One region of the Promicromonospora sp. NPDC057488 genome, then DNA from elsewhere that is predicted to be linked to it. Evidence: riboswitches for the same ligand, from Rfam matches in the RefSeq annotation. Region 1 holds a riboswitch; each other region holds the start of a gene.

Region 1 (5,330 bases):
CATCGACGCGTCCAGCTTCGTGGACACCGACGGCACCCGGTACATCCTGTGGAAGAACGACGGCAACGCCATCGGCGCCACCACCTGGATCCACGTGCAGCGCGTGGCCGCGGACGGCATCACGTTCCAGGGCGGCGCCACCCAGGTGCTGCGCAACGACCGGGCCGACGAGGCCGGCATCATCGAGGCGCCCGTGGTGACCAAGGTGGACGGCAAGTACGTGCTGTTCTACTCGGCCGGTCCGTACAGCACCAACTCATACGGCACCAACTACGCCGTGGCCAGCTCCATCACCGGCCCGTACACCAAGGCCTTCCGGTTCCTGATGACCACCGACTCGCTCGACGGCGCGGTGGCCGGTCCCGGCGGCGCGGACGTGCTGCGCGACGGCGGTGGCGACAAGCTGATCTTCCACGGCCACCGGGACGCGGGCGGCCGCGGCATGTACGTGGCCGACCTCGGCTGGGCCGGCTCCAACCCCGTGGTGCGCGGCAGCCGGGTGCGCTACGAGGCCGAGCGCGGCACCCTGAACAACTGCTCGGTGCGCGAGAACGCGGCCGGCGCCTCGGACGGCAAGGTCGCCGCGTACATCGACCACGCCGACAGCTCGGTCGACATCGGCGCGATCTACGTGCCGACGTCCGGCAGCTACACGCTGCACGTGGGCTACGCCAACGGCTCGGTCGAGACGGCGTCGCACACGGTGACGGTCAACGGGGCCTCCGCCGGGTCGGTCAGCTACCCGATCACCGGCTGGGACAACTGGCAGCAGGCCAGCAAGGACATCACGCTGCAGGCCGGCTGGAACACCATCCGCCTGGGCAAGGGGACGGCGTTCACGGAGCTCGACTACATCGAGGTCGCGTAGCCGACGCCGCGGAACACCGGCCACCGCCGGCGAGCGCCGCAGCCCAGCGATTGCGCCCGGACCTGCCACCGTTCCGGGCACGATCGCTGGGCTGCCGCACATGCCGTGCACGCCGGGCACAATCGCTGGGCTGCTCCGCGCGTGATGTATCTTGACATCAAGATACTCGACGGCGAGGAGTTGTGATGGCCGACTGGAACCCCGGCGCATACCTGCAGTACACGGACGAGCGGTCCCGGCCGTTCACGGAGCTGGTCGCCCGCGTGCCCGGGTCGCCGGCCACGATCGTCGACCTGGGCTGCGGCCCGGGTCACCTCACCCTGGTGCTCCGCGCCCGCTGGCCCGAGGCGCACGTCACCGGCGTGGACGTCTCCCCCGCCATGATCGAGCGCGCCCGCGAGGCGGACCCGGGCACCGAATACGTGCTGGCCGACCTCAGCACCGACGAGCACACGGCCGACCTGGTGATCAGCAACGCGGCGCTCCAGTGGGTCCCGGGCCACCGCGAGCTCCTGACGACCCTCGCCGACCGGGCCACCCAGACGTTCGCCTTCCAGGTGCCGGGCAACCACGACGCGCCCAGCCACGTGCTGCTGCGCGAGGTCGCGGCACGCGCGCCGTACGCCGACGTCGTCGGACCGGTGGAGCGGCGGGCCACCGCCGACCCGGGCGAGTACCTGGAGATCCTGGCCCGGCCGGGCTGGTCGGTGGACGCGTGGGAGACCACGTACACGCACGTGCTGCACGGCCCGGACCCGGTGCTGCGCTGGATCTCGGCGACCGGAGCCCAGCCCACGCTCCAGGCGCTGGAGGCGAAGGACCCGGCCCTGCGTGCCCGGTTCGAGGAGGACTTCGGCGCGGCCCTGCGCGCGGCGTACCCCGAGCACGCGCACGGCACGCCCCTGGCGTTCCGCCGGGTGTTCGTGGTGGCCACGCGAGCCTGATTCGGGACGACGCCGGGCGCCGGCGCCGGGCCCGGCGTCAGCCCTGCTGGGTGACCCGGGCCTCGAGCCCGGCCAGCTCGGCGTCGACGTACTCCCGGGTGCGCTTGCGCACCATGCCGCCGACCAGCCAGGCCAGCGAGCCGGTCTGCGTGATCGCGAGCGTCACCTTGGACCGGCCGCCGGGCAGCGGCTCGATCAGGTGCTCCGCCTGCGTGGTCACGCCCGGCGCCTCCGTGATCCACGCGAAGTGCCGCGGCGGGTCCCACTCGTCCATCAGCCAGACCGCGAGCGGCAGCTCGGGCTGCTCGATCCGCACCTGGGTGCCGACGTCGGGCGGGTTGGGCCCGTCGATGATCTCGACCGACCGCATGGACGGCGTCCAGTCGGGCATGTGCTCGACGTCGGACAGGACCGCCCAGACCTCCTCGGGCGTCGCGTCGATCTCGGCGGAGGTGCTGTAATTCGGCATCGGTGCTCCTGTCCTCGGGTCGGCGCCGTCGGCGGCGTCACCCCCTAGTCTCGGCCTACAGGGGCGGCGTCGGCCAGGCGGGCCGGGTCAGGCCCTGCTCGAAGAAGAGGTACTCGTGCACCGACGAGATCTCGAAGGCGCCCAGCATGCGTTCCCGCTGGTCCGGGGAGACCCAGCGGGCGGCGTCGTCGGCCAGGGCGCGAGCCTGCCGGGTCGCGGCCTGGAAGCCCTCGTCACCGTAGGTGCCGATCCACGCCGCGTAGGGGTGGCCGGCCAGCCCGCCGGGGCGGCGTCCGGCCAGGTCCGCGAGCACACTGCCCACGTGGGCGTATAGCCAGTAGCAGGGCAGCAGCGCCGCGATGGTCTCCGCGTAGCTGCCCGACGCCACGGCGTGCAGGTGACCGGTGTAGGCCGCGGTCACGGGCGAGGCCTCGACGGCGGCGACGTCACCCGCGGCGAGCCCGGCGTGGGCGCCCAGCCAGTCGCGGTGCAGCGCCGTCTCGACCTCCAGCGCCGACACCGACGACCGGGCGAGGAAACCCTGCGCGGCCGGGTCGGGCGCGAGCTGGGCGGCCCGCGCCAGGACACGCGAGTACTCGCGCAGGTAGGCGGCGTCCTGGGCGAGGTAGAACGCGAACGCCTCGGTGGGCAGCGAGCCGTCCGCGAGCGCCTGGAGGAACGGCATGCGGTCGACGGCGTCGCGCCAGCCCGCGATGCGGTCCCAGGCCTCCTCGGTGAAGGGGCGGACGGCGCCGTCGTCGGGCGCGGTGCGAGTCTCCACAGGTGTCGCCGTGGAGACGGGTACGACAGAGGTCACGATGGACATCCCTTCGCCAGCATGATCTGGATCAGGTTCGACGGGTGTGGTCTCAGCCCTGGCAGGGCACCCCGTGTCACGTGCCGCCGAGGCTACCGGACCTGGGTCGTGCTGGTCGTAGGCTGCCGCCATGACAGACCGCTCCATCCGCATCGGAGTCCAGCTCCAGCCCCAGCACGCCGAGTACTCGCAGCTTCGTGACGCGGTGCTCCGCGCCGAGGACGCCGGCGTCGACATCATCTTTAATTGGGACCACTTCTTCCCGCTCAGCGGCGACCCCGACGGCAAGCACTTCGAGTGCTGGACCATGCTCGGTGCGTGGGCCGAGCAGACCGAGCGCGTGGAGATCGGCGCGCTGGTCTCGGGCATCGGCTACCGCAACCCCGACCTGCTGGCGGACATGGCGCGCACGGTCGACCACATCTCGGGCGGGCGGCTGATCCTGGGCCTCGGTGCCGGCTGGTTCGAGAAGGACTACGACCAGTTCGGCTACGAGTTCGGCACGGCGGGTTCCCGGATCGCGAGCCTGGCCGACGCCCTGCCGCGCATCAAGGCCCGGCTGGCGGCCGGCAACCCGGCGCCCACCCGCGAGATCCCGGTCCTGATCGGCGGTGGCGGGGTGCGCAAGACGCTGCGGATCGTGGCCGAGCACGCCGACATCTGGCACGCGTTCGGCGACGTGCCGACCCTGACCAGCAAGTCGGCGATCCTGGACGAGCACGGCGCCGCCGTCGGCCGGGACACCGCGAAGCTGGTGGAGCGTTCGGTGCAGGCGCAGGGTTCGCCCGAGGAGACGGGCGAGGCCCTGGTGGCGGCCGGGGCCACGCTGTTCACCGTGGGGGTGACGGGGCCGGACTACGACCTGTCGACCGCGGAGCGCTGGATCGCCTGGCGCGACTCCCGCGGCTGAGATTCGGCCGGGACGGCCTTGGTTCCGGGGGCGGCGGCGCGCTCGCCGTCGACCTCCGGACCGGCCACGCGCTCGGCGAGGCCCTGGCCGAGCCGCAGCGCGCTGTTGACGAGGCCCAGGTGGCTGAACGCCTGGGGCGTGTTGCCGAGGTGGCGGCCCGTGCGCACGTCGTACTCCTCGCTGAGCAGCCCCAGGTCGTTGCGCAGCGTGAGCAGCCGTTCGAACAGGGCGACGGCCTCCTCGACGCGGCCGACGCCGTGCAGCGCGTCGACGAGCCAGAAGTTGCACACCAGGAACGTCGCCTCGGATCCCGGCAGGCCGTCCACCTGGTCGTCGGACTCGTTGTGGTACCGCCGCAGGAGCCCGTCCTGGCCGAGCTCGCGCTGCACGGCGTCGACCGTGCCGACCACGCGGGGGTCGTCCCAGGGCAGGAACCCGACCTGCCCGATGAGCAGCAGCGCGGCGTCGAGCCCGTCGGAGCCGTAGAACTGGGTGAACGTGTTGCGCTCGGCGTCGAACCCGTTGGTAAGGACGTCCTCGTGGATGCGGTCGCGGACGGCGCGCCAGCGTTCGACGGGTTCGTCCGGCAGGTCGTACTTCTCGACGGCGCGGACGGCGCGATCGAAGCCCGCCCAGGCCATGACGCGCGAGTGCACGAACGCGCGGCGCGGGCCGCGCACCTCCCAGAGCCCGTTGTCGAGGTCGGCCCAGTGCTCCTCGAGGTGTTCCAGCAGGGCCCGCTGCAGCCGCCACACGTCCTGGTCCTGCTCCAGCCCCGCCTCGCGGGCCTGGTGCAGGGCGTCCAGCGTCTCGCCCCACACGTCGATCTGGAGCTGGTTCGCCGCCCCGTTGCCGATCCGGACCGGCGCGGAGCCCTCGAAGCCGGGCAGCCAGTCGATCGTGTACTCCGGCAGCCGACGGCGTCCGTCGAGCCCGTACATGATCTGCAGGTCCGCGGGGTCGCCGGCGACGGCGCGCAGCAGCCACGCCCGCCAGTCCCGCGCCTCGTCGATGAAGCCCGTGCCGATCAGGGCCTGCAGGGTGAGTCCGGCGTCGCGCAGCCAGCAGTACCGGTAGTCCCAGTTGCGTTCGCCCCCGATCTCCTCGGGCAGCGACGTCGTGGCCGCCGCCGCGATGGCGCCCGTCGGCGCGTAGGTCAGCGCCTTCAGCGTGATCAGCGACCGGTGGACGGCGTCGGGCCAGGGGCCGGTGTAGGTGCACCCGCCGACCCAGGACCGCCAGAAGTCCTCGGTGTCGGCCAGCGCCTCGTACGGGTCCACGGGATCCTTCGTGGCCAGGTGCGACGCGTGGTAGTTCAGGAC
Region 2 (5,330 bases), on a different contig from region 1:
GGACAGCACCTCGGCGAAGCCGGTGAGGTCGAGCACGCCGTCGGGCACGAAGCCCCGCACGACGAGCGCGACCACCGGCCACGCGAAGAAGATCGCGAGGAAGGCGAGGGGGACGACGACGGCCGCTCCCCACAGGAACGGTGCGAGGCGCGGCCGGCGCCCGGGCCGGTTCGTCGGCGTCAGCCCACGACTGTCTCGGTCCACCGTTCGATCCACTCGTCGCGGTGCTCGCTCACCTGGGCCGGGTCCACCTCGAACGGGGCCTCGGCCTGCGGCGCGAACTTCTGCCAGTCGTCGGGGAGCTCCACGGCGGAGTCGGCCGGGTACATGTACATCGACTCCGGCAGGGCGGCCTGGACGTCGTGGGTGAGCAGGAAGTCCACCAGCGCCCGAGCGCCCTCCACGTTGTCCGAGCCCGCGAGCACGCCCGCGTACTCGACCTGCCGGAAACAGGTCTCCAGCAGCGCGCTGGTGGTCGACTCCGAACCGTCCTCGCTCACCGTGAAGGCCGGCGACGTCGCGTACGACAGCGCGAGCGGACGCTCGCCGCCCTCGCCCGCACCCGAGAAGTCCACGTAGTAGGCGTCCTCCCAGGAGTCGGCGACCTTGACGCCGTTGTCCACCAGGGACGTCCAGTAGTCCTCGAACCCGTCCTCGCCGAACGCCCCGACGGTCGCCAGCAGGAACGCGAGCCCCGGGGACGACGTCGCCGGGTTGGTCACCACGAGCAGGTCCTCGTACTGCGGGTCCGCGAGGTCCTCCAGGGTCTTCGGGACCTCGAGGCCGGACTTCTCGAACCACGCCTCGTCGGCGTTCACGCACACGTCGCCCTGGTCGACGGGCGTGAGCGCCCCGCCGAGCTGCTCGGCGCCCTCGGGCAGGTCGGCGGGCGTGTACTCCTCGACCACCCCGGCGTCCAGGGCGCGGGAGGCGAAGGTGTTGTCGATGCCGAAGACGGCGTCGCCGAGCGGCGCGTCCTTGGTCAGCACGAGCTGGTTGACCAGCGTGCCGGCGTCGCCGGCTGCGCTGACCTCCACGGTGGTGCCGGTCTCCTGCTCGTACTGGTCGATCAGCTTCTCGTCGAGCGCCCAGGAGTCGTGGGTCACGAGCGTGACGGTCGGGGCGTCGTCGCCCGGACCGGACGCGTCGTCGCCGGAACCCGTGCCCGAGCAGCCCGCGAGCAGCAGCGCCGCCGACAGCGTGCCCGCGATCGTGCCGGTGGTGATGGTGCCCCTGTGGGCACCGGAAAGACGCAACATCGTGCCTCCGACTTCCTCCGCCGGTGTCAACCGGATCAGGTTCAAGGGTCTGCGGCTTTCCGCACTCTCAGCGCCGTGGGGGCGCTCCCCTGTCGTTTCCATGCAGCCTAGTCGGCTGCCGGGGGCTACGGTGTGGAGATGGCCCAGATTGAGACGGAACAGACACTCGGCGAGAAGGTCGGCACTCTCGCCCTGACGATCGCGGCCGGCTGGGTCGCGCAGAAGGCGGTCAGCATGATCTGGAAGGGCGTGACGGGTAACGACGCGCCCAACAAGCCCGACGACCCGGAGCTGGACCTGCTCCAGGCGACCGTGTTCGCCGCTGTCGCCGCGGGTACAGCGGTCTTCGCCAAGCGGATCGCCGCCAAGGGCGCGCACCGTGCGGCCGTGCGGATCGCCGCCCGCCGCTCCGCCGTGTGAGGACGTGACACCCTGGTGCCGTGAGCTTCACGCACCTTGACGACCGCGGCCAGGCCCGCATGGTCGACGTCACCGCCAAGCAGCCGACCGTCCGCTCGGCCACCGCCTCCGGTCTGGTCCGCTGCACCCCTGCCGTGGTCCAGGCGCTGCGCGACAACGCCGTGCCCAAGGGCGACGTGCTGGCCGTGGCCCGGATCGCGGGCATCGCCGCCGCCAAGCGGACGCCCGAGCTGCTGCCGCTGGCCCACGTGATCGGCGTGCACGGCGCGGCGGTCGACCTGGAGGTCACCGACGACGGCGTCGTGGTCACCGCGACCGTGCGCACCGCCGACCGCACGGGCGTCGAGATGGAAGCCCTGACGGCGGTGTCCGTGGCGGGCCTGGCCGTGATCGACATGGTCAAGGGCCTGGACAAGTCGGTCTCGCTCGCGGACGTGCGGCTGGAGCGCAAGACCGGCGGCAAGTCGGGCGACTGGGTGCGTGCCGAGTGATCACGGTCCGCTACTTCGCCGGCGCCCGCGAGGCCGCCGGGCGCGCCACCGAACAGCTCGACGGCCCGACGTCGGTCGCCGCCCTGCGCGGCGCCCTCACCGCCGCCCACCCGGGCCTGACCACGGTGCTCCCGCGGTGCGCGCTGCTGGTCGCGGGCGCCCGCACCACGGCGGACGACGCCCCGGTGCCGGACGGCGTCACGGTCGACGTGCTCCCGCCCTTCGCGGGCGGCTGACGCTACGCCGCCGGGGCGGGGTGGTCGCCGCCCTCGAGCTGCGACCGGACGTGCGGCCACAGGGCGAGCACCACGTCGAGGCCGTCCCGCACGCCCCCGGACGACCCGGGCAGGTTCACCACGAGCGCGCGCGTGCCGGCGGACCCGCGGGCCACGCCCACCAGCCCGCGCGACAGCACGGCGGTGGGGACCCCCGCGGCGACCCCCCGCTGCCGGACGGCGTCCGCGACGCCCGGGACCTCGTAGTCCAGCACCTCGCGCGTGCCCTCGGGCGTCAGGTCCCGGGGCGTGATGCCCGTGCCGCCGGTGGTGAGCACCAGACGCGCGCCGGCGTCGAGCGCGGTCCGCAGCACGTCGCGGACCGGCTCGACGCCGTCGGGCACGAGATGGGTGACCAGGTCGGTGAACCCCGCCTCCCGCAGGACGCGCACCGCGGCGGGGCCGGAACGGTCCTCGGCCTCGCCGCGTGCGCATCGGTCGGAGACGGTGATCACCGCGACCTGGTCGGACGTCATGCCGACACGCTATCGGCCTCCGGCTCCTGCGCCTGCTCGGGCGCGGGCTTGAGGGCCTCGGCCTTGCGGTGCGCCCGCACGGACCAGGCGACGGCGGCGGCCCAGCCCAGCCAGATCACCACGTAGACCGGGATCTTCACGGCGTCGGAGGCCGCGATCCAGTCGCTGTTGAGCAGCGTGCGCGAGTTGGTGAGCACGATGACGCCGCCCACGAGCGAGCCCAGGATGCGCGGCGGCACGAGGCGCACCAGCCAGGCCGCGATCGGCGCCGCGATCAGGCCGCCGATGAGCAGGGCGAGCACCCAGGTGAAGTTGATGCCCTCGCCGGACAGGCCGACGAAGAAGCCGACGCTGGCGGCGACGGCCACGAGGAACTCGCTGGTGTCGATCGAGCCGATCACCTTGCGCGGTTCCAGGCGGCCGCTCGCGAGGATGGCGGGCGTGCCGACCGGGCCCCAGCCGCCGCCACCGGTGGCGTCGAAGAAGCCGGCCACCAGGCCGAGGGGTGCGAGGAACCGCTTGCGGAGGGGCTTGTCCGAGCGGGTCGGCAGGCCCTGCACCGTGAAGCGCAGCAGCACGTAGAGGCCCAGAGCGAGCAGGATCACCGACATGACCGGCCCGGCGACCTCCGTCGACAGCGACGAGAGGAACGTGGCGCCGGCGAAGGCGCCGACCGCGCCGGGGATACCGATCTTGGCGACGACCTTCCAGTCCACGTTGCCGAAGCGCCAGTGGGAGGCGCCGGACGCGAGGGTGGTGCCGATCTCGGCGAGGTGCACCGTGGCCGACGCCGCGGCGGGGTTGGTGCCGATGGCCAGCAGCAACGTGGTGGAGGTGACGCCGTAGGCCATGCCCAGACTTCCGTCCACCAGCTGCGCGCCGAGGCCGACGAGCGCCAGCAGGATCAGGGTTCTCATGGTCGTGACCTTCCAGGTCAAGGGGGATGCGACACGAGGCCTGGCACATTCAGGCCTCCGTCAAGGTATCCACCTAACCCGGTCGGAAACAATGACCATCTCACAGGTCGGATAAGTGTGTATCAGATAGCGGGGTGAAAGCCCTCCGTCCGATCGGAGTTCAGCCGGGCGCCGGGCGCCCTGCGAAATACCGGTCGCCCGCGAGATCAGGAGTTGGACCAGGCCGACTCGCCCTCGGTCAGGGCGCGCACCTCGTCCGGCAGCGATCCGCTGACCAGGTCCGCGAGGGAGACCGTCTCCAGCACCGCGCGGACGTTGGCCCGCAGGGCCACCCACACGTGCAGCAGCGGCGCGGCCGCGCCCTGGAACTCCAGGTCGGAAGGGCGGTTGCCACGCACGAAGACCAGCGGCCCGTCCACCGCCCGCACGACGTCGGCGATGGTGATCGAGTCGGCGGGCCGGGCCAGGCGGTAGCCGCCGCCGGCGCCGCGGTGGCTGGTCACGAGGCCGTCGCGACGCAGGTCGCTCAGGATCCCCTCCAGGAAGCGGTGCGGGATGTCCTGCGCCCGGGCCAGGGACTCGGCGCGGACGGGCCCGTCCTGGTCGGCGGCCGCCAGCTCGGCGGCTGCCCGGACGGCGTAGTCGGCTCGTGCGGAGATCCTCATGGGTCCATTCTCCCCCGGCCACCGGACCGGGCCGCCTCCACTCCGCAGATCCGGGCTGGACGCCCTTTATCAATACGTGAACGCGGTGCTAACGTCCCGTTCGTGCCGCACATGAGGATTCGAGAGGCCGCCGCCTATCTCGGCGTCAGCGACGACACGGTGCGTCGCTGGATCGACCGCGGCCTGCTGGGCGCCCGCACGGACGACGCGGGCCGCAAGGTGGTCGACGGCTACGAGGTCGCCATGGTGGCCCGGGACCACGCGTCGCCGCCGGGACTGCCGCCGGGACTGCGCAGCTCGGCCCGCAACCGGTTCGTGGGCCTGGTCACCGACATCAAGGCCGACGCCGTCATGGCGCAGGTCGAGCTGCAGTGCGGCCCGTTCCGCGTGGTCTCGCTGATGAGCAGCGAGGCGGTGCACGACCTCGGCCTGGAGCCGGGGTCGGTGGCGGTGGCAGTCATCAAGTCCACGAACGTCGTCATCGAGACCGAGAACCAGAGGGGATCCGCATGACCGGGTACACACACAGGGGCCGCGCGTCGGCCCGGATCATCGCGGCGGGCGCCGTCGGCCTGCTGGCGGCCGGCGCCCTGACGGCGTGCGGCGCGGGGTCGGGCGGGGCCGCCGACTCCGACGTCGACGACCCCACGGACCGGACGCTGACCGTCTACGCCGCCGCGTCGCTGACGACGACGTTCGAGCACATCGCGGAGGACTTCGAGGCCGCCCACGAGGGCGTCGACGTGGAGCTGTCATTCGCCGGCTCGTCGGACCTCGTGGCCCAGATCCAGCAGGGCGCCCCGGCCGACGTCTTCGCCTCGGCGGAC
Region 3 (5,330 bases), on a different contig from region 1:
TCGACGGCAGTCATGCGGCCACCCCTAGTGCGAGGGCGGCGGCGTCCATGGCCCGCAGCACCGTGACCAGGGCGGGGCCGTCGCTCACCTCGGCGGCGAGCCGGCGCAGCAGAGCGGGTGGTCGCAGGCCGGCGCGTTCCAGGAGCGGCTCGTCGCGCAGCAGCTCCAGGGGCGTCGTGTCGGCGAGCAGGGTGCCGTCGGCGAGCACGAGCACGCGGTCGGCGTAGCCGGCCACGGCGCGCAGGTCGTGGCTGGAGAACAGCACGCCCCGGCCGTCGGCCGCGACGTCGCGCAGGGCGCGGAGCACGCCGACGGAGGCGTGCCGGTCGAGGCCGAACCCGGGTTCGTCGGCGAGCAGGAACGGGTGCTCGTGGACGAGCATCGCGGCGAGGCTGAGGCGACGCTTCTGCCCGCCCGAGAGCCGGTACGGGTTGTGGTCGGCGAGCCGGGTGAGCCCGAAGCGGGCCAGGGCCTGCTCGACCCGGGGCGCGGCGTCCGGCGGCAGGCCGTGCGCCACCTCCTGGCGCACCGTCGTGGCGGTGAACTGGTGCTCCGGGTTCTGGAACACGAGCCCGGCCCGCGGGCCCTCCACGCTGCCCGCGGCCGGGCGGTCGAGGCCCGCGAGGCAGGCCAGCAGCGTGGACTTGCCGCTGCCGTTGGCGCCGACCAGCGCTGTCGTGGTGCCCGGGCGCAGCTCCAGGTCGATGCCGCGGAGCACCTCGCGACGTCGGGCACGGGGACCGCGGGACACGGCGAGCCGGCGGGCGCGGAGCGGCGTCCCGCCGCGCGGGCCGGCGAGGTGCGCTTCTACCCGGTCATCGGGCCGGGAATCGGGCTGGTTTCGGGCCCAATCGCTGGGTAGAAGCGCACCTTCCGAGCGTGCCGCGGCGTCGCCCAGCAGCGCGCGGAGCTCCAGGTCCAGCGGGAGCCAGCAGCCCTCGCCGACCAGGTCCCGGAGCATCGGCACCGTGAGGTCCTCGACGGCGACGTCGTGCCGCACGCGCCCGTCCTTGCCGAGCACGATCCAGCGGTCCGGCAGGGCGGCGGCCCCGGCGTCGCCCGCCAGCTCGTCGAGCCGGTGCTCGACGAGCACGCAGGCGGCACCGGTCTCGCGCCGCACCACGTCGAGCGCACGCCGCACGGCGTCGATCCCGTCGGCGTCGAGCATGGAGGTCGGCTCGTCGAGCAGCAGCAAGCGGGGTGACGGCGCGATGGCCGCCGCGAGCGCCACGCGCTGCAGCTCGCCGCCGGACAGCTCCGCCGTCGCCCGCCCGGCCAGGCCCGCCGCCCCGGCCCGGTCGAGCGCCGTGCGCACGGCGGGCCCGATGAGGCCGGGGGCGACGGCGAGGTTCTCGAGCGGGAACGCGACCTCGTCGAGCACGTCGGGCAGGCAGACGCCGGACTCGGGGTCCTGGGCGACGACGCCGACGACGTCGGCGAGCCCCGCGATCCCCGTGCCGGCGACCGGCCGGCCCGCCACGGTCACGGCGCCGTCCACCTGGGCGTGCACGGCGTACGGCACCGCGCCGTGCAGCATCCGAAGCAGCGTGGACTTGCCCGAGCCCGACGGGCCGAGCACGAGCACGCTCTGCCCGGCGGCGATCCGCAGGTCGACGGGCCCCACGCCGTCGCCGGTGCCGTACACGGCCTCCAGGCCGCTGGTCTCGACGACGGCGGTGGAGGTCACGTCAGCGCTCACGCCGCACCACGGGTCCGCGCCCGGCGGCCGCCGCGCGGCCGATCGCGAACTCGTCCAGCACGCCCGTGCCGTGCAGCCGGTCGACGATCACCTTGGCGAGCAGCCCGCCCAGCACCAGTCCGGAGACGAGCTGGAGGCCCAGGCGCAGCGCCAGGATGTCCTGCCCGTACCAGCCGAACCGGAACGCGGACCACACGAACACCAGGCCCGCGCCGAGCACGCCCGAGAGCGCGTACACGCCCCACCCGAACTTCCGGTAGCGCGTGAGCGCGAACGGCAGCTCGCTGCCCGCGCCCTGGATCGCCGCGGCCACCAGCAGCAGCGGCCCGACCGGGGAGCCCAGGAAGACCACCTCGACCACCGACGCGATCACCTCGGCGATGATGCCGACGAAGGGCTTGCGGATGATCGCGACCGCGATCGGCGCCACCAGGAGCCAGCCGCCCAGCAGCACGTGCTGGGCCAGGTCGCCGGCCGGTCCCATGGCCACGGCGAGCCCGTTCCACGCCTGCACGAGCGCCCAGTACAGGAACCCGAAGACGACGCCGAGCATCACCATGAGCACGATGTCGCGCAGCGGCAGCCGCGCGCGCCGGCGTTCCGTCGTCTCGCTCATCGGGTGCCGCCCGCGTGGCTCGGGCTGTTCACCGAGAGGGTGAGGTGGCTGGTCACGTGCTGGACCGTGCGGCCCGCGAGGACCCACCCGGCGAACGCGCTGGCGAGCACGCGGCCGGCGTCTCCCTCCAGGCGCGTGACGAAGTGCTGCGAGCCGTGGAACGTGCCGTTCTCCTTGGCCAGCTCGATCGCGGCGTAGATGTCGCGCATGTGGTCCGGCGTGACGTCCGCGCGGACGTCGTCGGCCAGGGGGTACAGGGCCCACTCGGCCGTGACGAACCGGCCCGTGTCGCGGCCCTCCGGCACCTCGGTGACGCGCGGCCCCGCGCCGCCGGGCAGCTCGCAGACCACCTCGCCCGGGCAGCCCCTGGACAGGTGCACGGTGATCGCGGCGTGCTTGCCGGACGCCGCGATCCCGACCGTCAGGTCGGTGACGTAGCGCAGCAGGTCGGCCTCGGAGCCGCCCACGTAGGTGCTCACGTCGCCCGTCTCGACCACGAGGCCGGTCGTGTCGGCCTCGCGCAGCGCGCCCAGGATCACGTCGACGTAGTCGTCCGACATGACCGCCGCGGTGATCCGTGCGCCGACGCCGAAGCGCATCGGGTCGCCGCGCAGCCCGGCCGTCTCGTCGGTGCTGGTGGCATCGGTACTGGTGGCAAGGTCTGCCATCGGGGTGCTCCCTGTCCGTCGGATATCCGTCGGCACAGGAGGACGGGCGCCCTACGGCCCCACGTCCTGAGTCGCTTCCTGCGCCGGCATGATCCGGATCAGGTTCTACGGTCGGAGTTCGAGTACTCCCTCTCAGCCCGGCATACCGGACTCCCGTGCACTGCGCTCACCGTAACAGCACGGCCGGACGCCGCCCCCACGCGTCCGCTCGCTAGCATCGGCGCATGCCCGACGACGCCGCGACCGTCCCGTCCCCCTGGGGCGAGCTCGCCCGTGCCACGACCACGCTGACCAGCGGCGAGACCCTGGTCCACGACTGGTACTCGGCCGACGCCGGCGCCGCTGACGGCGAGCCCGAGCTCATGGTCCGGGCGACCGACGCCGCCGCGGCGTCCGCCCTGCTGCCGCGTGTCGCGGCGTTCTTCGCGGACCGCGCGGGCTGGCAGCGGCGCGCGACGGACGCCGTCGTCAAGGAGTTCAGCGCCGAGGAGCCGACGCCGGACGAGCTCGCCGAGGCGGCGCACGACCTCGTGCTGCAGACGGTGGAGGTGCTCGCCGACGGCGACGTCGTGCTGCACCTGGACGACTCGTGCGGGGCGCACTTCCTGGACGGCTACTGGCCGGCCGTGCGGTTCGACGCCGACGACGTCGCCGTGGAGGTCACGGTCGAGGCGTGACCGCTCCTGCGCGGGCCGACGTCACCGTGTCCAGGATCTCCGCCCACGGGAAGTCGTCCGGCACGGCGGCACCCGGTTCGTGCGACTCGCTCGGGCCGATTACGAGGCGCACGCCCCACTCCTCGAGCGTCGCGAGGCTGCCCGCGTAGGCCGGGTGCGCGGCGAACCTGGTGTGGACGTAGGGCGCGGCGACGATCGGTACGCGGCGTCCGACCTGCTCCGCCAGGCGGGTCAGCACGTAGGTGTCGGCGATGCCCAGCGCCCACTTCGTGAGCGTGTTGTACGTCGCCGGGGCCACGATCACGGCGTCCGGGTCAGGCAGCGAGTACCCGACCGTGGTGTGGAAGTCCGTCCGCACCGGACGCCCCGTGACCTCCTCGATCCGCGCCATCGCCTCGGGGAAGGCACGCACCGCCTGCTCCGTGGCCAGGACGCGCACGTCCCAGCCCCGCTCGGTGGCGGGCGGCAGGAGCAGGGACGGCACCTGCCGGGTCGCCCCCGCACCGGTCACCACGACGTACAGCACACCCAGGGTCGTGGGGCCCGGGGCCAGGCCGTCGGCCTCGCTCAACGCGCCTCGAGGACGAAGTAGATGAAGCACAGGAACGCCGACCGCTCACCGCTGACGATCCGAGGCGGGAGCAGCTCGGGCGGGGTGTCGGGCGCCGGTTCGGGCTCGGCCAGCACGGAGATGCCGAACCCCGCGGCGGTGAACGCGTCGACCATCGCGTGCAGGGGCCGGTGCCAGTACGTCAGGGTCGCCGGCTCGCCGTCGAACTCGTGCACCTCCGAGTGCTGCAGGGTGGCGAAGTAGTTGTCCTCGGGGTTGGTGACCACCCGGACGGTGGGGTGGTTGACCGAGAGGATGACCCGGCCGCCGGGCTTCAGCACCCGCCGGAACTCACCGAGGGGCCCGCTCCAGTCCCGGAAGTAGTGCAGCACGAGCGAGGCGACGACGTCGTCGAACGCGTCGTCCGCGAACGGCAACGGCTGGGCGAGGTCACCGACGTGCAGCGGGACGTCGTCGCCCAGCCTGCGCCGGGCGAGCTCGAGCATCGCGGGGCTGCCGTCGATCCCGGTCATGACGGCGCCCCGCGAGCGCAGCGCCTCCGTCACGGGACCCGTGCCGCACCCGGCGTCCAGGACGTGCCGCCCGCTCACGTCACCCGCGAGCCGGACGAGGGCCGGGTGGTTGTAGTAGTTGTTGAGCAGGCTCGACGTGTTCTCGGCGTGGTAGTTGTCCGCGAAGCTGTCGTAGTGGTCCGGCTTCATGAGTCCCCTCGTGTGCGCGGTTTGTCCGATTTCCGGGGAGGCTACCGGAGCGCCGTCGGGGCGGACCGGACCGACACCCTCAGCCGGCGTCGGCCAGCCGCCGGAGCTCGGCGAGGTCGTCGAAGGTGCGGACCAGCACGGCGCGCCGGGCCGCCCGGAACTCCGGGGAGGGACCGAGCCCGTCGACCGTGCTGTCCCAGACCGCCAGGTAGTCGCGCTTCCACGTCTCGATCGTGGCGGCCTCCGGCAGCAGGGCACCCACGTAGTCCAGGCGGGCGAGCACCGCCAGGAGCTCCAAGTTCGCCGGGACGGCCACGCCCCAGTACTCGTCGGGCTCCAGCCCGACCGGGTCACCGGACATCGCCTCGGCGACCTCGGTCACGAGCTGGTCGGTGAGG
Region 4 (5,330 bases), on a different contig from region 1:
TTCCGCGTGGACGCCCTGTCCGCGGGCGGCTCGGACCTGCCGCTGCTCGCGAGCCAGGCGGCCACGCTCGGCGTCCGCGCCGTCGCGGTCGCCGACCCGGCCGCGGGCCCCGCGCTGACCACGCTCCTGCGTGAGGCAGGCGCCGGCGACGTCGAGGTGCTCACCGGACCCGAGGCCGCCACCGAGGTAGCCGGCCGGGGCAGCGACGTGGTGCTCAACGGCATCACCGGCTCGGTCGGGCTGCGCCCCACCCTGGCCGCCCTGGCCGCGGACTCGACCCTCGCGCTGGCGAACAAGGAGTCGCTCGTGGTGGGCGGCGCCCTGGTGAAGGCCGCGGTGCGGCGCGAGGGCCAGATCGTGCCCGTGGACTCGGAGCACTCGGCGATCGCGCAGTCGCTGCGCTCGGGGGCGTCGTCCGAGGTGCGCAAGCTCGTGGTGACCGCGAGCGGCGGGCCGTTCCGCGGCCGCCCGCGCGCCGAGCTGCGCGACGTGACGCCCGCCCAGGCGCTGCGCCACCCCAACTTCGCGATGGGCCGCGTGGTCACCACCAACTCCGCGACGCTGGTCAACAAGGGGCTCGAGGTGATCGAGGCGCACCTCCTGTTCGACCTGCCGTTCAGCGCCATCGACGTCGTGGTGCACCCGCAGCAGATGATCCACTCCATGGTCGAGTTCGTGGACGGCTCCACGATCGCGCAGGCCGGGCCGCCGCGGATGCTCGTGCCGATCGCGCTCGGCCTGTCCTGGCCGGACCGGCTGCCCGACGTCGACGTCGGCATCGACTGGACGCGCGCCGCGAGCTGGGAGTTCCTGCCCCTGGACGACGACGCGTTCCCCGCCGTGCGGCTGGCGCGCCAGGTCGGCGAGGCCGGCGGCACCCATCCCGCGGTCTACAACGCCGCGAACGAGGTGTGCGTGGACGCGTTCCACGACGGGACGATCGGGTTCCTGGACATCGTGGACACCGTGGCCGCCGTCGTCGGGGCGCACGCGACCACGGGGGCGGGCGACGCGGGATCGGTCGACGGCGTCCTGGAGGCCGACGCCTGGGCCCGCGCCCGGGCGGCGGAGATCCTGAAGTCGGTCTGATGCCGGGGCGGTCCCGCTGGGGCCGATCGGTCAGGTTCGGCGGGTCGCGTGGGCGTGGTCGACCGGGCCGTGGCCCTGCCACGGGCCCGACGCCGTCCCGGTGCCGCCGACGACGAGGTCGTCCGCGGCGCGGAGCGCCCCGGTCAGGTACTCCTTTGCGGCCCGGACCGCGGGCTCCCAGCCGTCGTGCACCGGCCGCAGGACGGCGCAGGCCGAGCTCAGCGTGCAGCCCGTGCCGTGGGTGTTCCGGGTCGGCACGCGGGGCGCGGCCAGGGCGACGACGTCGTTCCCGCCGGGCCCCGCGAGGTGGTCGACCGACTCCGCCGAGTCGAGGTGCCCGCCCTTGACCAGCGCGTACCCCGCCCCGAGCGCACTCAGCGCCCGAGCCTGGTCCGCCGTCGCACGGCCGTCGCGGGCCGGTTCGACGCCGAGCAGAACGGCGGCCTCGGGCAGGTTGGGCGTGACGAGGTCGGCCAGGGGGAGCAGCTCGTCCCGGAGCACCGCCTCGGCGTCGGGCGCGAGCAGCCGGTCGCCCGACGTCGCGACCATCACCGGGTCGAGCACCACGAACGGCGCCCGCCCGGCGGCCCGCAGGTCGCGCAGGACGGCGGCGACCGCCCGCGCGACGGCGGCGTCCGTCGTCATGCCGATCTTGATCGTGTCCACGGCGACGTCGGCGAACAGCGTGTCGAGCTGCGCGCGCACCATGTCGGCGGGTACCGGGTGCACCCGCGTCACCCCGGTCGTCGACTGCGCCGTCAGCCCCGTGAGCACCGCGCAGCCGTAGCCGCCGAGCGCCGCGAAGGTCTTCAGGTCGGCCTGGATCCCGGCGCCGCCGGACGGGTCCGACCCGGCGATCGTCAGCGCCACGACGGGGTGCCCAGGCGGCCGGGTGCGCGGTCCGACGTCGGCTGCGAGGCGGGTGCGTGCTGCCGCGGACGGCGCGGCGTGCGGCGCGGTCATGCGGCGGGTCCCGCCGTCACGCCGGGCCGGCCGGTCGGCACGCGTCCGGTCGTCGGTTCGCCGCCCGGGTCCGGGCCGCCGCGAACCGCGGCCCACGCCCGGGCGATCTCCCGTGCCGCGGCGGCCGGGTCTGGCCGGCCGCAGACGGCGGACACCACGGCGCTCCCGGCCGCCCCCGCCCCGTGCAGCGCGGCGACGTCGGCGGCCCGCAGCCCGCCGATCGCCACGCAGGGGAGCGGCGAGGCGGCCGTGACGACGCCGAGCCGGGCGAAGCCGATCGCCGTACGGGCGTCGGCCTTGGTCAGGGTGGGCCGCACGGGCCCGACGCCCAGCAGGTCCACCGTGCCGGCCGGCAGGTCCGCGACCGCCCGCGCCTCCTCCGGCGTGCTCACGCTCAGCCCGAGGTGCCGGTCCGGGCCCAGGAGCCTGCGCGCGGAGAGGGGGTCCAGGTCGTGCTGGCCCACGTGGGCGCCGTCGGCGTCGACCGCGAGCGCGACGTCGACCCGGTCGTCGACGATCAGCGGCACCCCGAGGGGCCGGAGCAGCGCGACCAGGGCGTGGCCGAGGTCCACGAGCTCGCGCGTGCTCGCCCCCGGGTCGCGGAGCTGGACGGCGGTGACGCCGCCGTCGACCGCCGCACCCACCGTGGCGACGACCCCGGCGGGGCCGCCGCACTGCTGGGTGTCGGTGACGAGGTAGACGGACGGGTCGAGGCGGATCCGGGCGCTCACGCGCCGACCCGCGCGGCCGCGCCCGCGGCCGGGAAGGACTCGTTCACCAGCCCCGCGCCGAACCCGACCGCCTCGGCGTCCACGTCGAACACGCGGTCCACCAGCTCGACGGCGAAGCTGCCGGGCGTGGCCGACGTCGTGCGGTCCGCGGCGACGCAGAGCCAGGCCGTCGCGGCCGCCGCGGCGAGCAGCCGGTCCTCGGTGACGGCGGCGCACGCCGCGACCAGCGCGCCGAGCGAGCACCCGACCCCGGTCACGCGTGTCATGAGCGCCCTGCCCGCCTGGACGCGCACGACCCGCTCACCGTCGGTGATCAGGTCGGACGCGCCGCTCACGGCGATCACGGCGCCGGAGGACCGCGCCAGGCCGAGCGCGACGTCCCGCACGCCGTCGGGCGTGTCCAGGGAGTCGACACCGCGGCCGCCGGCCCCGCCCGCGAGCGCCTGGATCTCGGACGCGTTGCCGCGGACGACGGCGGGGCCGCGGGCGAACAGCTCGGCGGCGAGCCGGGTGCGCAGCGGCAGCGCGCCGATGGCCACGGGGTCGAGCACCCAGGGCACGCCGGCGGCGGTGGCGCCGTCGACGGCGGCGCGCATGCCGTCGGCCTGGCCGCCCTCGACGGTGCCGAGGTTGATCAGCAGCCCGCCGGCGACGCCGGCCATGACCGGCGCCTCCTCGGGGTCGGCGACCATGGCCGGTGCCGCGCCGGCGGCGAGCAGCACGTTCGCGGTGAAGTTGGTGACCACGACGTTGGTCACGCAGTGCACCAGGGGGGCGGTGTCGCGCACCGCGGTGACGACCGACGCGACGGCGTCGGGCAGGACGGAGCCCATGAGGCGTTCCCTTCGCTAGCACTACCTAGATCAGGTTCCACGGGTGCATCTCAGCCGGGCAGGTGCCCGGCGCCCCGCGCCAAGTGGGCCCACCCTAGTCGCGCACGGCGTCCGCACGGAACCGTCTCGGTGGGTGGGGTGCTAGCTCGGCCCGGTCGCGCTCCACTCGCTCGCGAGGATGCCCATGACGACGTCGTCGTGGTACCGGCCGGCGTGGAACACGGCCTCCCGCCGTCGGCCCTCCACGACGAAGCCGCACCGCTCGTAGGCGCGCCGCGCGTCGGTGTTGAAGGCCCAGACGCTCAGCTCGACGCGGTGCAGGTTCATCTCCTGGAAGGCGTGGCGGAGCAGGACACGGACGGCGTCCGGCCCGTAGCCGTGCCCGGTGTGCTCGGGCCCGAGGATGATGCCGAGGGTGCCGGTGCGCTGCGGCAGGCTTGCCCCGTAGACGGTCACGTGCCCGACGAGGTGCGGGTCCTCGAGGGTCTCGACGCTCAGGCCGACGGCGCCGGGGTCGGTGTTGGCGCTCCACGCACGGAACAGGTCTGCGGCGGTCCCGACCGGCCGGGGCCGGACGGTGGGCTGCTGCAGCGGCTGCCACTCGGTCTCCCGCCACCACCGGTCCAGGTGCGGCAGGTCGTCCTCGGCCAGGGGGCGCAGCCGGACGGCGCGGCCGACCAGCAGGCCGCGGCCGTAGTCCCGGGCGTCCTCGCTGCTGCTGAAGCCGGCTGCCGTCACGGGCGCCCGCCCGATCCGTACCGCAGCCCGTCGACGAGCAGGTCGAGCATGCGCCGGCCGTGGTCGGGTTCCTCGTCGCTCATCGGCAGGGACAGCTTGGAGACGGCGTAGAGCAGGTCCTTCGGGCTGGCGACGGCGCGGATGGCGCCGGCCGCGGCGGCGGCGTCGAGCAGGGAGCCGACGGCGGGGCCGAGCCGGCCGATGAAGTAGGCGGGCAGCGCGTCGAACGTTGGGTCGCCGGAGTGCAGCGCTGAGGCGAGCCCGCGCTTGGTCGCGAGGAACTCGGTGTAGCGGTGGAGCCACTTCTCCAGCGCGACGACCGGATCGTGCTCGGCGGCGAGGGCGGGGGCGGCGTCGGCGGTGGCGTCGACCTCGGCCTGGAACACGGCCTTGACCAGGTCGGACCGCTTGGGGAAGTGCCGGTAGAGCGTGCCGACGCCGACGCCCGCGAGGTCGGCGATCTCCTTCGCGGGCGCGTCCACGCCGGACGTGCCGAAGACCTGCTTGGCGGCGTCGAGCAGCGCGTCGATGTTGCGCTGCGCGTCGCGGCGCAGCGGCCGCTGCTCTGTGTGCTGGGTCACTTCTCTCCCGATCCGTTGCTAACCGGAACGTCTTTCCATATAGTTCTGGAAGAGCGTTCCGCTTAGTTCCAGGCTACGGCATCGCCGGTGCGCTCACCAGACCTCTCGACCCCAGGAGGGCCCCATGCAGTACCGCAGCCTCGGCCGGACCGGCATCAAGGTCAGCCCCTACGCGCTCGGCGCGATGATGTTCGGTGCGATCGGCAACCCCGACCACGACGAGTCGGTCAAGATCATCCACAAGGCCCTCGACGCGGGCATCAACTTCATCGACACGGCCGACGCGTACTCGCGGGGCGAGTCCGAGGAGATCGTGGGCAAGGCGCTCAAGGGGCGGCGCGACGACGTCGTCCTGGCCACCAAGGTGCATCTGCCCATGAGCGACGACCCCAACC

What was found. A riboswitch is a leader RNA that binds a small molecule or an ion and turns the genes downstream of it on or off. The one in region 1 is predicted to bind thiamine pyrophosphate.
Region 2: linked by a shared signal. The riboswitch ahead of ACFU5G_RS07525 (thiamine ABC transporter substrate binding subunit) and the one ahead of ACFU5G_RS26635 (TenA family protein) in region 1 are both predicted to bind thiamine pyrophosphate.
Region 3: linked by a shared signal. The riboswitch ahead of ACFU5G_RS13900 (YkoF family thiamine/hydroxymethylpyrimidine-binding protein) and the one ahead of ACFU5G_RS26635 (TenA family protein) in region 1 are both predicted to bind thiamine pyrophosphate.
Region 4: linked by a shared signal. The riboswitch ahead of thiM (hydroxyethylthiazole kinase) and the one ahead of ACFU5G_RS26635 (TenA family protein) in region 1 are both predicted to bind thiamine pyrophosphate.

The regions. Positions count from the first base shown of each region.
Region 1 is NZ_JBHVEG010000209.1:798-6,127, forward strand. Features, by position in the region: gene ACFU5G_RS26620 (family 43 glycosylhydrolase) at 1-868, shown strand, start outside; gene ACFU5G_RS26625 (methyltransferase domain-containing protein) at 1,054-1,812, shown strand; gene ACFU5G_RS26630 (SRPBCC family protein) at 1,850-2,281, opposite strand; gene ACFU5G_RS26635 (TenA family protein) at 2,337-3,098, opposite strand; TPP riboswitch at 3,090-3,182, opposite strand; gene ACFU5G_RS26640 (LLM class F420-dependent oxidoreductase) at 3,229-4,008, shown strand; gene ACFU5G_RS26645 (glycoside hydrolase family 15 protein) at 3,954-5,330, opposite strand, start outside.
Region 2 is NZ_JBHVEG010000024.1:46,385-51,714, forward strand. Features, by position in the region: gene ACFU5G_RS07520 (ABC transporter permease) at 1-183, opposite strand, end outside; gene ACFU5G_RS07525 (thiamine ABC transporter substrate binding subunit) at 180-1,259, opposite strand; TPP riboswitch at 1,255-1,360, opposite strand; gene ACFU5G_RS07530 (DUF4235 domain-containing protein) at 1,398-1,679, shown strand; gene moaC (cyclic pyranopterin monophosphate synthase MoaC) at 1,700-2,170, shown strand; gene ACFU5G_RS07540 (MoaD/ThiS family protein) at 2,167-2,406, shown strand; gene ACFU5G_RS07545 (molybdenum cofactor biosynthesis protein B) at 2,409-2,921, opposite strand; gene ACFU5G_RS07550 (sulfite exporter TauE/SafE family protein) at 2,918-3,838, opposite strand; gene ACFU5G_RS07555 (RrF2 family transcriptional regulator) at 4,045-4,503, opposite strand; gene ACFU5G_RS07560 (molybdopterin-binding protein) at 4,606-5,016, shown strand; gene modA (molybdate ABC transporter substrate-binding protein) at 5,013-5,330, shown strand, end outside.
Region 3 is NZ_JBHVEG010000057.1:27,574-32,903, reverse strand. Features, by position in the region: gene ACFU5G_RS13915 (energy-coupling factor transporter transmembrane component T family protein) at 1-14, opposite strand, end outside; gene ACFU5G_RS13910 (ABC transporter ATP-binding protein) at 11-1,699, opposite strand; gene ACFU5G_RS13905 (ECF transporter S component) at 1,689-2,315, opposite strand; gene ACFU5G_RS13900 (YkoF family thiamine/hydroxymethylpyrimidine-binding protein) at 2,312-2,983, opposite strand; TPP riboswitch at 3,042-3,150, opposite strand; gene ACFU5G_RS13895 (hypothetical protein) at 3,208-3,660, shown strand; gene ACFU5G_RS13890 (flavoprotein) at 3,644-4,231, opposite strand; gene ACFU5G_RS13885 (class I SAM-dependent methyltransferase) at 4,228-4,932, opposite strand; gene ACFU5G_RS13880 (DUF4259 domain-containing protein) at 5,012-5,330, opposite strand, start outside.
Region 4 is NZ_JBHVEG010000041.1:5,155-10,484, forward strand. Features, by position in the region: gene dxr (1-deoxy-D-xylulose-5-phosphate reductoisomerase) at 1-1,089, shown strand, start outside; gene thiD (bifunctional hydroxymethylpyrimidine kinase/phosphomethylpyrimidine kinase) at 1,120-1,959, opposite strand; gene thiE (thiamine phosphate synthase) at 2,049-2,783, opposite strand; gene thiM (hydroxyethylthiazole kinase) at 2,780-3,616, opposite strand; TPP riboswitch at 3,606-3,703, opposite strand; gene ACFU5G_RS11030 (GNAT family N-acetyltransferase) at 3,758-4,354, opposite strand; gene ACFU5G_RS11035 (TetR/AcrR family transcriptional regulator) at 4,351-4,935, opposite strand; gene ACFU5G_RS11040 (aldo/keto reductase) at 5,060-5,330, shown strand, end outside.